2 regions of the Pseudomonas sp. 25 R 14 genome follow, and region 2 is predicted to be linked to the other one. Evidence: predicted binding sites of a transcription regulator. Region 2 holds the regulator's gene; the other holds the start of a gene.
The links. The regulator sigma-54, encoded in region 2, starts transcription at its own class of promoters, with help from an activator protein. The targets are predictions, from matches to a motif close to ANTGGCATNNANNTTGCTNT.
Positions count from the first base shown of each region.

Region 1: the regulator sigma-54 is predicted to act here: its motif matches at 2,032-2,051, upstream of glnK (P-II family nitrogen regulator).

Region 1 covers NZ_CVTS01000049.1:29,584-32,995, forward strand. The annotation lists gene BFQ03_RS16970 (ammonium transporter) at 114-1,451, opposite strand; gene glnK (P-II family nitrogen regulator) at 1,486-1,824, opposite strand; gene BFQ03_RS16980 (accessory factor UbiK family protein) at 2,245-2,505, shown strand; gene BFQ03_RS16985 (YifB family Mg chelatase-like AAA ATPase) at 2,714-3,412, shown strand, end outside.
Region 2 covers NZ_CVTS01000065.1:306,495-309,906, reverse strand. The annotation lists gene ptsN (PTS IIA-like nitrogen regulatory protein PtsN) at 1-88, opposite strand, end outside; gene raiA (ribosome hibernation-promoting factor, HPF/YfiA family) at 101-406, opposite strand; gene BFQ03_RS24655 (RNA polymerase factor sigma-54) at 482-1,975, opposite strand; gene lptB (LPS export ABC transporter ATP-binding protein) at 2,160-2,885, opposite strand; gene lptA (lipopolysaccharide transport periplasmic protein LptA) at 2,885-3,412, opposite strand, start outside; gene lptC (LPS export ABC transporter periplasmic protein LptC) at 3,405-3,412, opposite strand, start outside.

The DNA of each region.
Region 1 (3,412 bases), on a different contig from region 2:
GTACTTTGTGGATCCAATCACAAACTCGGCACAAAAAATCTCACACGCGTTCATGACAGCAAATACCAGACAAAAAAATGCCCGGCAAGCCGGGCATGTTTTTTCAAGCGTACTTACAAGTTGTAGCCGCGTTCGTTGTGCTCCGCCAGGTCCAGGCCAACAGCCTCTTCCTCTTCGGTCACCCGCAGGCCAATGGTCAGGTCCAGCGCCTTGAGAATCACAAAGGTCACGATACCGGTATAGATCACGGTGAAACCAACGCCCTTGGCCTGGATCCAGACCTGTGCGGCAATATCGGTCACCGTGCCGAAGCCACCCAGGATCGGAGCCGCGAACACACCGGTGAGGATTGCGCCGACGATACCGCCGACACCGTGCACACCGAAGGCATCCAGGGAGTCATCGTAGCCCAGCTTGCGCTTGAGGCTGGTGGCGCAGAAGAAGCAGATCACACCCGAAGCCAGGCCGATCACCAGGGCACCCATCGGGCCCACTGTACCGGCGGCCGGCGTAACGGCCACCAGGCCGGCAACCACACCAGAGGCAATGCCCAGGGCGCTTGGTTTGCCGTGGGTGATCCACTCGGCGAACATCCAGCCCAGCGCCGCAGCAGCGGTGGCGATCTGGGTCACCAGCATCGCCATGCCGGCGGTGCCGTTGGCCGCTGCAGCGGAGCCGGCGTTGAAGCCGAACCAGCCGATCCACAGCATCGCGGCACCAATCAGGGTGTAACCCAGGTTATGCGGGGCCATCGGGGTGGTCGGGTAGCCTTTACGCTTGCCGAGCACGATGCACGCTACCAGGCCAGCCACACCGGCGTTGATGTGCACCACGGTGCCGCCAGCGAAGTCCAGCACGCCCCAGTCCCACATCAGGCCGCCGTTGCCGCTCCAGACCATGTGCGCGATCGGCGCATAGACCAGGGTGAACCAGATGGCCATGAACAGCAGCATGGCGGAGAACTTCATGCGCTCAGCAAACGCACCGACGATCAGCGCCGGGGTGATGATCGCGAAGGTCATCTGGAAGGTGATGAACACCGCTTCCGGGAACAACGCCGCAGGGCCTGTGATGCTGGACGGAGTGACACCCGCCAGGAACGCCTTGCCCATGCCGCCGAAGAACGAGTTGAAGTTGACGACGCCCTGCTCCATGCCAGTCGTGTCGAACGCAATGCTGTAGCCGTAGACGACCCACAGGATGCTGATCAGACCGGTAATGGCGAAACACTGCATCATCACGGAAAGAATATTCTTGGAGCGGACCATGCCGCCGTAGAACAGCGCGAGGCCAGGGATGGTCATGAACAGCACCAGCGCGGTAGCTGTCAGCATCCAGGCGGTATCGCCGGAATTGAGGACTGGAGCCGCCACTTCGTCTGCCGCCATGGCCAGGCTGGGCGTTACGATGGACAACAGGGCTCCTAGCCCTGCGAATTTACGCAGAGTCATATTGTTTTCTCCTGGGGCGTTGGGGTTTGGCGGCTTAGATTGCGTCGGTATCGGTTTCGCCGGTACGGATGCGAATAGCCTGTTCCAGATTGACCACGAAGATCTTGCCGTCACCGATCTTGCCGGTGTTGGCCGCCTTGGTTATCGCCTCGATAACCCGATCAAGATCCTTGTCGTCAATGGCGACATCAATCTTCACCTTCGGCAGGAAATCGACTACGTATTCCGCGCCGCGATACAGCTCGGTATGACCCTTCTGCCGACCGAAGCCTTTGACCTCAGTGACGGTAATGCCCTGCACGCCGATCTCGGACAGTGACTCGCGTACATCGTCCAACTTGAACGGCTTGATGATGGCAGTGACTAGCTTCATGAAAACTCTCTCCCGAATTGGTGGACTTGCCCCAGGAAAACAAACCCGTCTCAAGTCTAAGCGCAGTGCCTGGCTTTGTAACGCATCGTCGCCTCGGCAATTGCCTTTGCGACGCCAGCTAACCGTTGGTGACGAAACATGTACCCTGGTCCGTCAGCGCACTGCATTCGTCACAGCGACTGCATCAGTGCATGGGTCATGATCGTCTAAGCAGAAACCTTGCCAGCTCCGTAAAAATCACTGAAATCAATCCGTTGCCGGCTTACGTCCACCCATGGGCCCGTGCAGCGGCCTGGATACGCACAAAAACAGTGCACCACCATTCAGGCCAATGCGCGAAAATCGTGCGCAGGGCACATGAAAAAGACTATAGGCACTGCGTGATACACTGCCGGCCAACTGTTTTCCGGAATGTTTCCCATGCTCGCGCCCAAAGACCTCCTCGACGCCCTGAGCGGCCACGCCTCTCGCCTGTTCAGCGGCGACACCCCGCTGCCCCGCAATGAAATCGAAAGCCAGTTCAAGGCCTTGCTGCAAAGCGGGTTCAGCAAACTGGACCTGGTCAGCCGCGAAGAATTCGACAGCCAGATGGTCGTCCTGGCCCGCACCCGTGCACGGCTGGAGAGCCTGGAAGCGAAGGTGGCGGAGCTGGAAGCACGGTTGAAGCCCAGCGAGCAATAACACGCCGCCCCTGTAGGAGCGAGCTTGCTCGCGAAAAACCTGAGAACGCCGCGTGCATCCAGAAGCCCCGCGTTATCGTTGACGTTTTTCGCGAGCAAGCTCGCTCCTACATGGATACGTTCTGTAAAACCTGCGCACGGCATCCTCCCCTCCCTCGTCTACCCTTGAAAAACCCGCAGGAAGCGGTCGCCCATTTCAAGGAACGAGCATGTCCCTCGCCATCGTCCACAGCCGCGCCCAGATCGGCGTCGAAGCCCCTGCCGTCACGGTCGAAGTGCATATGGCCAATGGCTTGCCGTCGCTGACGTTGGTGGGCCTGCCGGAGACCGCCGTCAAGGAAAGCAAGGACCGCGTGCGCAGCGCCATTCTCAACAGCGCGCTGCAGTACCCCGCACGCCGCATCACCCTCAACCTGGCGCCCGCCGACCTGCCCAAGGACGGCGGGCGGTTTGACTTGGCGATTGCCTTGGGGATTCTCGCGGCCAGTGTGCAGGTGCCAGCGCTGGAGCTGGATGACGTGGAGTGTCTTGGCGAACTGGCCCTGTCCGGCGAGGTGCGAGCGGTGAAAGGCGTATTACCGGCGGCCCTGGCTGCACGCAAGGCCGGGCGCACACTGATCGTGCCTCGGGCCAATGCCGAGGAGGCGTGCCTGGCCTCCGGGCTGAAGGTGATTGCAGTGGATCACCTGCTGCAAGTGGTGGCACACCTGAATGGGCTGGTGCCGATCGAACCTTACAAGTCCGACGGGTTGCTGTACCTGAACAAGCCGTACCCGGACCTGAGCGAGGTGCAGGGCCAACTTGCCGCCAAGCGCGCGCTGCTGATTGCCGCAGCCGGTGCCCACAACCTGCTGTTCAGCGGACCACCCGGCACCGGCAAGACCTTGCTCGCCAGCCGCCTGCCCGGC
Region 2 (3,412 bases):
CAATCTGTTCGAGGGCTTTCTTTTTACTGCCGCCCGGCACGTTCACGAGGGAACGGCCGGGGGTCAGGATGGTTTCAAGTCGAATCATGGGTGGGGAGTGTTAGCGGCCCGTGCCTTGAAGAAGGCTCTGCTGCTTTTCCTTATGCTTTTTGATTTGGCGATCCAGCTTGTCGGTCAGGTCATCAATGGCGGCATACATGTCTGAATGCTCGGCATTGGCGACTACTTCCCCGCCGGGTATACGCAAGGTGGCTTCGATTTTCTGCTTCAGCTTTTCGACAGACATGATGACTTGCACATTGGTGATCTTGTCGAAATGCCCCTCAATTCGTTTGAGTTTTTCGCTGATGTAGGCGCGCAGCGGTTCGGTCACTTCCAGTTGGTGTCCACTGATGTTGACTTGCATACAGCTTCTCCTTCGTTGCCAGTGCATAAAGCGGCGGGTAGGAATACCCGCCACTGGAACGCTGTGGCCCGCCCGTCACATCAACCGTTTACGCTCGCTGGAAGGCGCGATCCCAAGGGACTCGCGGTACTTGGCGACGGTTCGACGGGCGACCTGAATGCCTTGTGCCTCCAGTAAACCAGCGATCTTGCTGTCACTCAACGGCTTTTTCTGATTTTCCGCGGCAACCAGTTTTTTGATGATCGCGCGGATCGCCGTGGACGAGCATTCGCCGCCTTCGGAGGTGCTGACATGGCTGGAGAAAAAGTATTTCAGTTCATAAATTCCCCGTGGGGTATGCATGAACTTCTGGGTGGTTACCCGGGAAATGGTCGATTCATGCATGCCAACCGCTTCGGCAATATCATGCAGTACCAGCGGTTTCATCGCCTCGTCGCCATATTCCAGGAAGCCGCGCTGGTGCTCGACGATCTGGGTAGCCACTTTCATCAGGGTTTCGTTACGGCTTTGCAGGCTCTTGATGAACCAGCGCGCTTCCTGCAACTGATTGCGCATGAACGTGTTGTCGGCACTGGTATCGGCCCGGCGTACGAAACCGGCGTACTGCGGGTTGACGCGCAGGCGCGGCACCGACTCCTGGTTCAGTTCCACCAGCCAGCGCTCGTTGTCCTTGCGCACGATCACGTCGGGGACGACGTATTCGGCTTCGCTGGACTCGATTTGCGAGCCGGGGCGCGGGTTGAGGCTCTGTACCAGTTCGATAATCTGGCGCAGATCGTCTTCCTTGAGCTTCATCCGGCGCATCAACTGGCTGTAGTCGCGGCTGCCCAGCAGGTCGATGTAATCGGTGACCAGGCGCTGGGCTTCGGCCAGCCATGGGGTCTTGGCCGACAACTGGCGCAGTTGCAGCAGCAGGCACTCGCTGAGGTTGCGGGCGCCGATGCCGGCAGGCTCGAACTGCTGGATGCGGTGCAGGACTGCTTCGATTTCGTCCAGCTCGATATCCAGTTCCGGGTCGAAAGCCTCAAGGATTTCTTCGAGGGTCTCGTCCAGGTAGCCCTGATTGTTGATGCAATCGATCAGGGTCACGGCGATCAGGCGATCGGTGTCGGACATCGGGGCGAGGTTCAATTGCCACAGCAGGTGGCTCTGCAGGCTCTCACCAACGGAGGTGCGGGTGGTGAAGTCCCACTCGTCATCGTCGTTGCTGGGCAGGCTGCTGGCGCTGGTCTGGTAGACGTCTTCCCAGGCCGTATCCACCGGCAGTTCATTGGGAATGCGTTCGTTCCATTCGCCTTCTTCCAGGTTATCCACCGTGGGTGCGGTTTCCTGGTAGGACGGCTCCTGGACGTCGGTATTGGGTTTTTGCTCGATGTTGTCGGCCAGCGGGTCGGCGTTATCGAAGTCGTCGCCTTCTTCCTGGCGTTCGAGCATCGGGTTGGACTCCAGGGCCTCCTGGATTTCCTGTTGCAGGTCCAGGGTCGACAATTGGAGCAGGCGGATGGCCTGTTGCAGCTGCGGTGTCATCGTCAGCTGCTGGCCCATTCTCAGGACTAGCGATGGTTTCATGGCAGGGGCTTAACACCTTATTCGCCGGCGCAATGCGCCATCCACGACAGGGCGCGTGAGCGCCAAACATAAGCAAATTATATGCCTGATATCGGGGGCTTTGCCTAGAGCGCGGTAACAATAAAAATAATGAGGTTTTTATTGACTCCCGCGCCTGATGGCGAATGTCCTGACACCACAGTGTTTACAGGCGGAATTCGTGCCCCAGGTACACTTCCTTGACCAGTTCGTTGGCCAGGATGGTAGCGGAGTCACCTTCGGCAATCAGTTGGCCATCGTTGACGATGTACGCGGTTTCGCAGATATCCAGGGTCTCACGCACGTTGTGGTCGGTGATCAGCACGCCGATCCCCTTGGCCTTGAGGTGATGGATGATCTGCTTGATGTCGCCAACCGAAATCGGGTCGACACCGGCGAAGGGTTCATCGAGCAGGATGAACTTCGGTGCAGTGGCCAGGGCGCGGGCGATTTCCACACGACGACGCTCGCCGCCGGACAGGCTCATGCCGAGGTTGTCGCGAATGTGGTTGATGTGGAACTCCTGCAACAGGCTTTCCAGCTCTTGGCGGCGTCCGTCGCGATCCAGTTCCTTGCGGGTTTCAAGGATCGCCATGATGTTGTCGGACACTGACAGTTTGCGGAAGATCGACGCCTCCTGGGGGAGATAGCCGATACCGGCCCGTGCACGACCGTGCATTGGCTGATGGCTGACGTCCAGGTCGTCGATCAAAACACGGCCCTGGTCAGCCTGGACCAGGCCGACGATCATGTAGAAGCAGGTGGTCTTGCCGGCACCGTTGGGGCCAAGCAGGCCGACGATCTGGCCGCTGTCGATCGACAGGCTGACGTCGCGCACGACCTGACGGCTTTTATAGGCCTTGGCCAGATGCTGGGCTTTCAGGGTTGCCATTACTGGGCCTTCTTCTTCGGCTGGATAACCATGTCAATGCGCGGACGTGGCGCGGTGACCTTGGTGCCATTGGCGCGGCCGGCAGTCGCAACTTGCTTGACGGTGTCGTAGACAATTTTCTCGCCTTCGGTCGAGTTACCGTCGCTGCTGATCACTTTGGCACGATCAGTCAGTACGATGCGGTTTTGCGGCGCGTGGTACTGGATGGTTACGCCGTAGCCTTTGATCGGACCTGGATCGGCGGCATTCTGCTTCTGTTCGAAATAGGCAAGGTTGCCCACCGAGGTCACGACGTCGATGTCGCCGGCCGGGGTGCGGGTAAGGGTCACGGTATTGCCGGTAATTTTCATCGAGCCTTGGGTGATGATTACATCGCCCTTGTAGGTCGCGATACCTTGCTTGTCATCCAGTTGCGCATCGTCAGCCTGAATGTGGATCGGTTGCTGGCTATCGTTCGGCAGAGCCCAGGCGCTCACGCTTCCCAGTGCTGCGCCCAGACCGAGCAAAATAGGGAGGGTTTTAACGAG